One region of the Azospirillum sp. Marseille-Q6669 genome, then DNA from elsewhere that is predicted to be linked to it. Evidence: riboswitches for the same ligand, from Rfam matches in the RefSeq annotation. Region 1 holds a riboswitch; each other region holds the start of a gene.
What was found. Region 1 has a riboswitch for thiamine pyrophosphate ahead of thiO (glycine oxidase ThiO). Riboswitches for the same ligand answer to the same signal wherever they lie in the genome.

Region 1 (2,194 bases):
CCGCGGCGATTCCCCGCCCGGCCAGCAGGGCGGCGACGGTGGGGGCGGCGAGGTCCTCCTCCCGCCCGTTCACGCGGATGCGGGCGCTCATGCCGCGGCCCCCTTCGGCTGGGCGAAACGGTCGAGCGCGAAGGGGCGGATCACCGGATCGGCCTCTCCGGTCAGGACCAGCCGCGCCACCGAGTCCGCGGTGACCGGGGTCAGCAGGATGCCGTTGCGGTGGTGCCCGGTGGCGTAGACCAGACCCTCCACCTCCGAGAGGCCGAGGATCGGGGCGTCGTCGCGGGTGCCGGGGCGGAAGCCGGCCCACGCCTCCTCGATGGGCAGCTCGGCGATGCCCGGCAGGGCGCGCCACGCCCCTTCCAGCAGGGCGAACTGGCCCCCGGCGGTCAGCCGGTCGTCGAATCCGCGCTCCTCCGTCGTGGCGCCGACGAGCAGCCGCCCGTCCAGCCGCGGGATCAGGTAGGTGCCGGGGGTCCACACCACATGGCGCAGCAGCGGCAGGCGGGGGTCCATGCGCAAACAGAGCATCTGGCCCTTCACCGGACGCACCGGCGGACGCACCGCCGGGGACAGGCCGTCGATCCAACCCGACCACGCCCCGGCGGCCAGAACCACCCGGTCGGCCTCGAAAAGCCGGTTGCCAACCTGGACGCCGACGGCGCGGCCGCCGCGGATCTCGATGCGGGACACCTCGGCGTACTCGTGCACCACGGCGCCGGCCCGCAGGGCGGCGGCGTGCAGGGCGGTGGCAACCTTGCGGTTGTCGACTTGATGGTCGCCGGCGCAGAACAGCGCGCCGGCCACGCCCGGCTGGAGATAGGGTTCGCGCCGACGCACCTCCGCCCCGCTCAGCCATTCCACGGGCAGGCCGAGCTTGGTCTGGAAGTCGTGCAGGAACCGCACCTTGGCGGCGTCGTCGGCGTTCAGCGCGATGACCATCGTGCCTTCGCCGCGCAGGTCCACCGCCATGCCGGAGGCGGCCTCCAACTCCGCCGCGAAGGCGGGCCACAGGTCCTGGGAGGCGCGGGTCAGCGGCAGAAGGCTCTCTTCGCCGGGTTCGGTCTCCACGCAGGCGGCGAGCATCCCGCCCGCGGCGTGGCTGGCGCCCCGGCCGGCAGCGCCACGGTCGAAGACCTCAACCCGGCAGCCGGCGACGGCCAGCCTCCAGGCGATGGAGAGGCCGACCACCCCGGCGCCGATCACGGCGACGGTGGGTTTCGCGGAATCAGAATGAAATAAGGGCGCGGATACCATGCGGCGGCTCCCTTCGCTGGCATTATCCAGACAGGTTCGATGGGTGTGATCTCAGCCGCGCGGGCTCATCCCGCACGGCACCCCAGCCAATGCCCGGATCATCCGGAAGAGGGCCGCCTTTGGCAAGCCCCTTTTCGTTGGTCACAACAACAAAAGCGACGCCAGCCCCAAGAAGGACAGGAACCCGATGACGTCGGTCATGGTGGTCAGGAAGACCGAACTCGCCACCGCCGGATCGACGCCCAGCCGGTCCAGTCCGATGGGAATCAGCACCCCGCACAGGCCGGCGACGAACAGGTTGATGACCATGGCACAGCCGATGACCAAGCCGATCATCGGCTCGAACCACGTCGCGGCGATGGCCCCGACCAGCGTGGCGAAGACGGCGCCGTTGAGCAGCCCAACGAGCACCTCCTTACCCACCACGCGGGGGGCGTTGGAGGACGACAGCTCGCGTGTCGCCAGGGCGCGCACCGCCACGGTCAGGGTCTGGGTCCCGGCGTTGCCGCCCATTGAGGCGGTGATCGGCATCAGCACGGCCAGCGCCACGATCTGTTCGATGGTCGCCTCGAACAGCGAGATGACGCCCGCCGCCGCGAAGGCGGTAAACAGATTCACGCCCAGCCAGGAAATGCGCGAGCGCGAGGTTTCCAGAACCGAGCGGTAGATGGAGGTGTCGCCGACGCCGCCCAGCTTGCCGATGTCGTCCTCGGCCTCCTCGTCGATGATGTGGACCACGTCGTCGACGGTGATGACGCCGATCAGCCGCCCACCGGCGTCCACCACGGGGGCGGAGACCAGGGCGTATTGGCGGAACAGGTTCGCCACCTCCTCCTGGTCCATGGTGGCGGGGATGGTGTCCACCTCCTCCGTCACCAGATCGGCGATGCGGACCGACCGCTTCTGGCGCAGCAGGCGCGACAGCGGCACCGCACCG
Region 2 (2,194 bases), on a different contig from region 1:
TCCCTGACTGGGTGCAGCCGGGCGGGTTCGACCTCGGGCTGATGCTTCTGGTCGGCACACTGGGCGGGGCGGCGCAGGTGCTGATGACCCAGGCCTTCCGCCTGGGTCGCGCCGCGGTGGTGGCGCCCTTCGAGTATACGGGGATGATCTGGGCGACCCTGCTTGGTTTCCTGGTCTTCGGCGACGTGCCGACCCCCACCGTGCTGGCCGGGGCGGGGATCATCATCGCCAGCGGGCTCTACATCCTCTATCGGGAAACGCTGCGCCGCAGCGACTGACGGGTCAGGCGGCGGCGGGAAGAGCCAAGCAATCATCCGGGGAAAGCGGCGGGGCGGTCAGCGCGATGATCCGGCTGCGTTCCAGCACGCGCCGGATGCGCGGCGGATGATTCTCGAAGGCGATGGCGCCGCCGCGGTCGAGCACCGCATTGCGGAGCGCCAGCAGAATGCCGATGCCGCAGGAATCGAGGAACTCCACCCGTCCCAGATCGACGCGCAGCGTCAGGGCCTGTGCGTCCGCAACGCGGCGGAGCAGGGGCGTCAGGCCGGGCAGGGCCGCGTGGTCGACCCGCCCCGACAGGATGGCGCGCAGCCCGTATCCGCCCTGTGCCGTGGCGAAGGGGTGCAAGGTGACGGTGCTGTGCGACGGGATGGGCCGCATGCTTCGTGGCGACTTTCCGGTTGGGGCGACGGTCCGGCGCGGGCCGGGGGCGGTGGAAGGAACCACGGGAAACGCGACTCTCCGGTGTCTGTTCCGTTGCCAAATTGTGAAAAGGCGCCGGGCTGCCGCTTGACAGCCGGGCGCCGGGCTCACACTGTGCACACGAACGGCTGGGGTGCCTGCCGCAAGGCGGGCTGAGACCACACCCATCGAACCTGATCTGGGTCATGCCAGCGAAGGGAGCCAAGCGTTCGAGGCTGTGCCGCCGCTATACCCCTGGCCTCCTCGTCCTCGCGCGGTTCTTCGCCGGGCAGGAGGAGACACATCCATGCGGCGCTTCCTTTCCATTCTCTCGGCAACCGCCGTCTCGGCGTCGCTCCTGTCGGGGACGGTGCTGGCGGGCGAGGCCTCGGTCCCTGTGCTGGTGCCGCTGACCGGCTTCCTGTCGCTGGAAGGCACGAGCCAGCGCAACGGCGCCGTCCTGGCGCTGAAGGACGCGCCCGCGGGAGTGGCGGTGCGGTCGGAGGTGATCGACACCGGCACCTCGCCGGAGGCCGCGGTCACGGCGTTGGAGCGCGCGGCGGGCGGCAAGGTCACGGCGGTGGCGGCCAGCATGCTGGGCACGCAGATGCTGGCGATGCTGCCGCTGGCCCAGGATTACGGCATTCCGCTGGTCACCGTGTCGGGCACGGCGAGCATCACCGAGCAGGGCAACCCCTGGGTCTTCCGCTTCTTCCCCGGCGACGCCGTGACCAAGGAGGCCCACGCCCGCTACGTGACGGAGGAGCTGGGCAGGAAGCGCCCGGCGGTGATCTATCAGACGACCGCCTACGGACAGAGCGGCAAGGCCCATCTGGAGCAGGCTTTCAAGAAGCTCGGCGTCGAGCCGGTGTTCGAGGAGGGGGTGGACCCCGCCGCCAAGGATCTGCTGCCGGTCCTGACTAAGGCGCTGGCCGCCAAGCCCGACGTGCTGGTGCTGCACCTCCATTCCGGCCCGACCGCCCTGTTCATCCGGCAGGCGGCGGCCAACGGGGTGGCGGTGCCGATCGTCGCCGGCTCCGCCATGCACCAGCCGAGCACCGCGGCGCTTCTGGAACCGGCCGAGTTGAAGGGCGTTTGCGCCGAGACGGCGGCCTCGCCGATCTCCGGCGGCAGCCCGGAGGTGGAGGCCTTCACCACCGCCTACCGCGCCGCCTTCAACGCGGAGCCGGATGCCTTCGCGCTCGGCCAATATGATGGCATCCGCATGGTGCTGGCGGCGGTGCAGGGCGGTGCTGACAGCGCGGAAGCGGTGCGCAAGGCCCTGTCCGCCGGTACCCACCAGGGACTCGCCATGACCTACCGGTCAGACGGCAAGGGCAACATGGCGCATTCCGCCGTGATCGTCTGCTACGACGGCGCCTCGCGCGTGCCGGCGATCGCCAAGCGCTACGACAACCTGACCGGCGTGGTGTCCGGCATGGTGAAGTGAGCGGGCCTTGATCACCCTGCAGCTTCTCGTCAACGGCCTCGCCCTGGGTGCGGCCTACGCGCT
Region 3 (2,194 bases), on a different contig from region 1:
TCTTGGTCAGCTCGCCCAACGTCTCCAGCTCGGCGAACTGGGCAGCGTCGTTGGCGTCGGCGATGGAGCCGGGGCGCAGACCGTCACCCAGCGAGAAGGCGACGTCGTACGCCTTCATGATCTCGCAGATCTCCTCGAACCGCTCGTAGAGGAAGCTCTCGCGGTGATGCGACAGGCACCATTTCGCCATGATCGAGCCGCCGCGCGACACGATGCCGGTGGTGCGCTTCGCGGTCAGCGGGATGTGCGCCAGACGGATGCCGGCGTGGATGGTGAAATAGTCCACCCCCTGCTCCGCCTGCTCGATCAGCGTGTCGCGGAAGATCTCCCAGGTCAGGTCCTCGGCCTTGCCGCCGACCTTCTCCAGCGCCTGATAGATCGGCACGGTGCCGATGGGAACCGGGCTGTTGCGCAGAATCCATTCGCGGGTGGTGTGGATGTTGCGGCCGGTGGACAGGTCCATGACGGTGTCGGCGCCCCAGCGGATCGACCAGACCATCTTGTCGACCTCCTCCCCCACCGAGGACGCGACGGCGGAGTTGCCGATGTTCGCGTTGATCTTGGTGAGGAAGTTGCGGCCGATGATCATCGGCTCCGATTCGGGGTGGTTGATGTTGGATGGGATGATCGCCCGCCCGCGCGCCACCTCGTCGCGGACGAACTCCGGCGTCACATGGTCGGGGATGGAGGCGCCGAAGTCGTCGCCGTCCCGCGCCGCCGCCTCGGCCAGCCGTTGCCGGCCCAGATTCTCGCGAACGGCGATGTATTCCATCTCCGGCGTGACGATGCCGGCGCGGGCGTAGGCCATCTGCGTGACCGTCCGGCCCGGCTTGCCGCGCAACGGACGGCGTCCGGCGCGGTCGAAGACGGGCACGGCGCGCGCCTCCCCGACGCGCAGCCCGTCGTCCTCCGGACGGACCTCGCGGCCCTCATAGGCCTCGACGTCGCCGCGGGCCTCGATCCAGGAGCGGCGCAGCTCCGCCAGGCCGCGGCGGATGTCGGTCTGTACGGCCGGATCGCTGTAGGGGCCGGAGGTGTCGTAGACGCGCACCGGCGGCTCGCCGCCGCCGACATGGATGTCGCGCATCGCCACGCGCAGGTCGGGGAAACGCTCCCCGGCCACATGGACCTTGCTGGAGGACGGCAGCGGACCGGTCGTCACCGAAAAATGGTCGGACGGCGCGGCCTTTTGGGAAGCGGGGGGAAGAGAGTCGGGCATCTGCTGTGGATCTCCATCGCACATAGGATCGTTGGAGACCCGGGTGTGACGGAGCGGCAGAACGGACGACCGGAGCGGTCCCCAGGAAGGGGTGCGCGATGGGGATGCGCGTGACCGTGGCCCGTTTGTTCCTGTCCCTACGCCGGTACGACCCGGATCAGGTTCAAAGGGTTCGGCGCCTTACGGCATCATCTCAGCCCCGTGCTATGGGGCTCCCCTTGGAACGTCGCCATGCTGAACCATCCGCCCCACCCACGTCAACGCGATTCCGGGCGCGATTCACAGCGAAGCCATCCCCATCAATGCACGTGGCGCGATTCTGGTATCCATTATCTGGTATACAAAATCCTATTGCGCAGCCTGAGCCGGGTCGCTATGCTGCATCACAACAACAAAAAGCAACGCCCCCTCCCGAGTGCCCGGAGCCCGTCCCATGCTCGAATCCCAACTGATCGCCTTCGTCGCCCTGGCCGGCCTGATGGGCCACGGCCTGACCCTGCTGATGCGGGAGGAGGACGAGTGGACTTCCGATCCCCAGGACGAGCAGCCGGACGGCCTTTGGTCGTCGGACCGCTTCAACCAGTCCGGCGAGGGGCACAACCGCCCTTTCTTCCTGGAGTAAAAAAGAAGGCCGCCGCGCGGGGTGCGCGCGGCGGCCATCGTCCAAGATAAAGTCACCCGTGGTGCGAAACCGTGGGGCCTTCGCGGACCGATCAGTGGCCGGGCTGCACCGCCAGCCCACCAGGACCCTGCTGGGCGGCGAGTTCGGCGTTTCGGGCATGGTGCTTGCGCAACATGGGCCGCAGGACCGCGATGGCGCAGAAGGCCGCGATGAGGTCCATGGTGGCGCAGATGTAGAGAACGGTCGCCCAGGTGCCGGTGGCCTCCATCAGCAGGTTGCCCAGCGGGACCAGGAGAGCCGCCACACCCTTGGCGCAGTACAGCACACCGTAGATCTTCGCCGCATGCTTGGTG
Region 4 (2,194 bases), on a different contig from region 1:
AACGCGCGCGATGTCGGACCTCAAGCTCAACCTCGGCTGCGGCGACACGCGGCTTGCCGGCTACGTCAACGTGGACAAGTACGGCACCTTCGGGCCGGACATCGTCGCCGACCTGGAGGTCGTGCCCTGGCCGTTCGAGGAGAGCAGCGTCGCCGACGTCCAACTCATCCACGCGCTGGAGCATATGGGCCAGACGACCGAGGGCTTCCTGAACATCATGAAGGAGCTGTACCGAGTCTGCCGCCACGGCGCGCGGATCACCATCAAGGTGCCGCACCCGCGCAGCGACGGCTATCTCGGCGATCCGACCCACGTCCGCCCCATTACGCCCAACGTGCTGAGCCTGTTCTCGATGGAGGAGAACCGGACATTCATCGAGCGAGGCTGGCCCAACACCCGCTTGGCGATGCATCTGAACGTCGATTTCCGCATGCTGTCGATCGTCTACGCCCCGACCCCGCGCTGGCACCACAAGCTGGCGTCCGGGGAGGTCACGAACCAGGAGGTGATGGAGGCAATGGAAAGCCAGAACAACGTCATCGACGAGATCGCCATGGTCCTGGAGGTGGTGAAGGGCGCCGCCTGAGCCCGACCGGCTTGACGGGCGGGGGCCGGTCCCTTAGCTTGCGAAGTGTTCCCTGGGGGGCCTCGCTAGGAGGCTGAGACTCCGCCGGTCCGGCGCTTTCATCCGGACAACGCGGTGACCCATCGAACCTGATCCGGGTCATACCGGCGTAGGGACGGGACTGAAGGGCGGCACGGCGTACCCCCATTCCATCCAGACACCGTTTGCTCCGGCAACAGTTTGTTGGCGCTGCAAAAGGTGTGTGCGGACGTGACCGAAGCCCGACTTGTCGAAGACCTGCTGGCCTTCATCGCCGCCGAAGAGGCGGACGAGGAGGCGTTCAACCGCATGGCGCTGGCCGTCTTCGCCCACCAGTTCGAGACCAACGCCCCCTACCGCCGCTTCGCCACCCAGCGGGCGCGCACCCTGCGCACGGTGAAGAGCTGGCGCGACGTGCCCGCCGTGCCGATCAGCGCCTTCAAGGACCTGACGCTGAGCGGACGCCCGCCGGAGGAGTGCCCGCACGTCTTCATGACCAGCGGCACCACCAAGGGCGTGCGGGGCAAGAGCCACCATCCGACGCTGGCGGTCTACGACCGCTCGATGACCGTCAATTTCCGCCGCCGCTTCATGGGCGAGTTTGACCGGCTGCGCATGGGAATCCTGTTCCCGACCGAGCAGGCGATGCCCAACTCCTCGCTCGCCCATTATCTGGCGCTGGCGAAGAGCGAGTTCGGGACGGATGAGAGCCGCTATTTCGTCTCCGACGCCGGGCTGGACGTGGACGGGGCGATCGAGGCGCTGTCCCGCGCCGAGGAAACCGGCGAACCCTACGCCCTGCTGGGGGCGAGCTTCAGCGTCGTGCATCTGATGGACGCGCTGGCCGAGCGGGGGCGGAGCTTCGCCCTGCCGGCGGGCAGCCGCATCCTCGACACCGGCGGCTTCAAGGGCCAGTCGCGGGAGATGGCGGCGGAGGAGTTCTACGGCCGCCTGTCCGCCACCTTCGGCGTGCCGCGCCGGCTGTGCATCAACATGTACGGCATGACGGAGCTGAGCACCCAGTTCTACGACGACGGCAACGAGACCTGCCCGTCGGTGAAGTCCGGCCCGCACTGGATACGCAGCCGGGTCATCAACCCGCTGACCGGGCAGGAGGTGCCGCGCGGCAGCGTCGGCGTGCTGGTCCATCACGATCTGGCCCATTTCAACTGCGCTTCCGCCATTCTGACCGAGGACGCGGGGGTGGAGGTGGACGGCGGTTTCCAGCTCCTCGGCCGGGCCGACGGGGCGGACGCCAAGGGCTGCTCCATGGCGGTCGAGGACTTCCTCAAAGCGGCGCGGGCCCCATGACCGTTGGCTTGATGGAGCGCGCCGGGCATCTGCCGGGGCTGTCCGCCGACGCGGTGGACTGGCGGACGCTGACCTTCCGGCGCGGCGCCGAGACGCTCGACGTGGCGGTGCCGGTGCTGACCGAGGCGCAGATCGCTGAATTGGCAACGCGGGTGCGGACGAACGCGCGGACTTACCTGAGAAGCCGCACGGTCGCGGAGATCGCCGCCGCCATCGACCGCGCCGTCGCCCGGCTGCTCGACCGCGACGACCCGTGGCGGCAAAAGGCGGAACGTCTGC

Region 2: another riboswitch for thiamine pyrophosphate. It lies ahead of ACWPXE_RS12120 (ABC transporter substrate-binding protein); the one in region 1 lies ahead of thiO (glycine oxidase ThiO).
Region 3: another riboswitch for thiamine pyrophosphate. It lies ahead of thiC (phosphomethylpyrimidine synthase ThiC); the one in region 1 lies ahead of thiO (glycine oxidase ThiO).
Region 4: another riboswitch for thiamine pyrophosphate. It lies ahead of ACWPXE_RS07390 (LuxE/PaaK family acyltransferase); the one in region 1 lies ahead of thiO (glycine oxidase ThiO).

What each region holds. Positions count from the first base shown of each region.
Region 1 covers NZ_CBCOOP010000006.1:612,515-614,708, reverse strand. Annotated here, with positions in the region: gene thiS (sulfur carrier protein ThiS) at 1-91, opposite strand, end outside; gene thiO (glycine oxidase ThiO) at 88-1,257, opposite strand; TPP riboswitch at 1,249-1,352, opposite strand; gene mgtE (magnesium transporter) at 1,399-2,194, opposite strand, start outside.
Region 2 covers NZ_CBCOOP010000002.1:192,499-194,692, forward strand. Annotated here, with positions in the region: gene ACWPXE_RS12110 (DMT family transporter) at 1-278, shown strand, start outside; gene ACWPXE_RS12115 (STAS domain-containing protein) at 283-660, opposite strand; TPP riboswitch at 822-919, shown strand; gene ACWPXE_RS12120 (ABC transporter substrate-binding protein) at 989-2,131, shown strand; gene ACWPXE_RS12125 (branched-chain amino acid ABC transporter permease) at 2,139-2,194, shown strand, end outside.
Region 3 covers NZ_CBCOOP010000002.1:496,464-498,657, reverse strand. Annotated here, with positions in the region: gene thiC (phosphomethylpyrimidine synthase ThiC) at 1-1,219, opposite strand, end outside; TPP riboswitch at 1,336-1,448, opposite strand; gene ACWPXE_RS13575 (hypothetical protein) at 1,653-1,841, shown strand; gene oxlT (oxalate/formate MFS antiporter) at 1,933-2,194, opposite strand, start outside.
Region 4 covers NZ_CBCOOP010000001.1:1,670,604-1,672,797, reverse strand. Annotated here, with positions in the region: gene ACWPXE_RS07395 (class I SAM-dependent methyltransferase) at 11-586, shown strand; TPP riboswitch at 630-759, shown strand; gene ACWPXE_RS07390 (LuxE/PaaK family acyltransferase) at 836-1,915, shown strand; gene ACWPXE_RS07385 (acyl-CoA reductase) at 1,912-2,194, shown strand, end outside.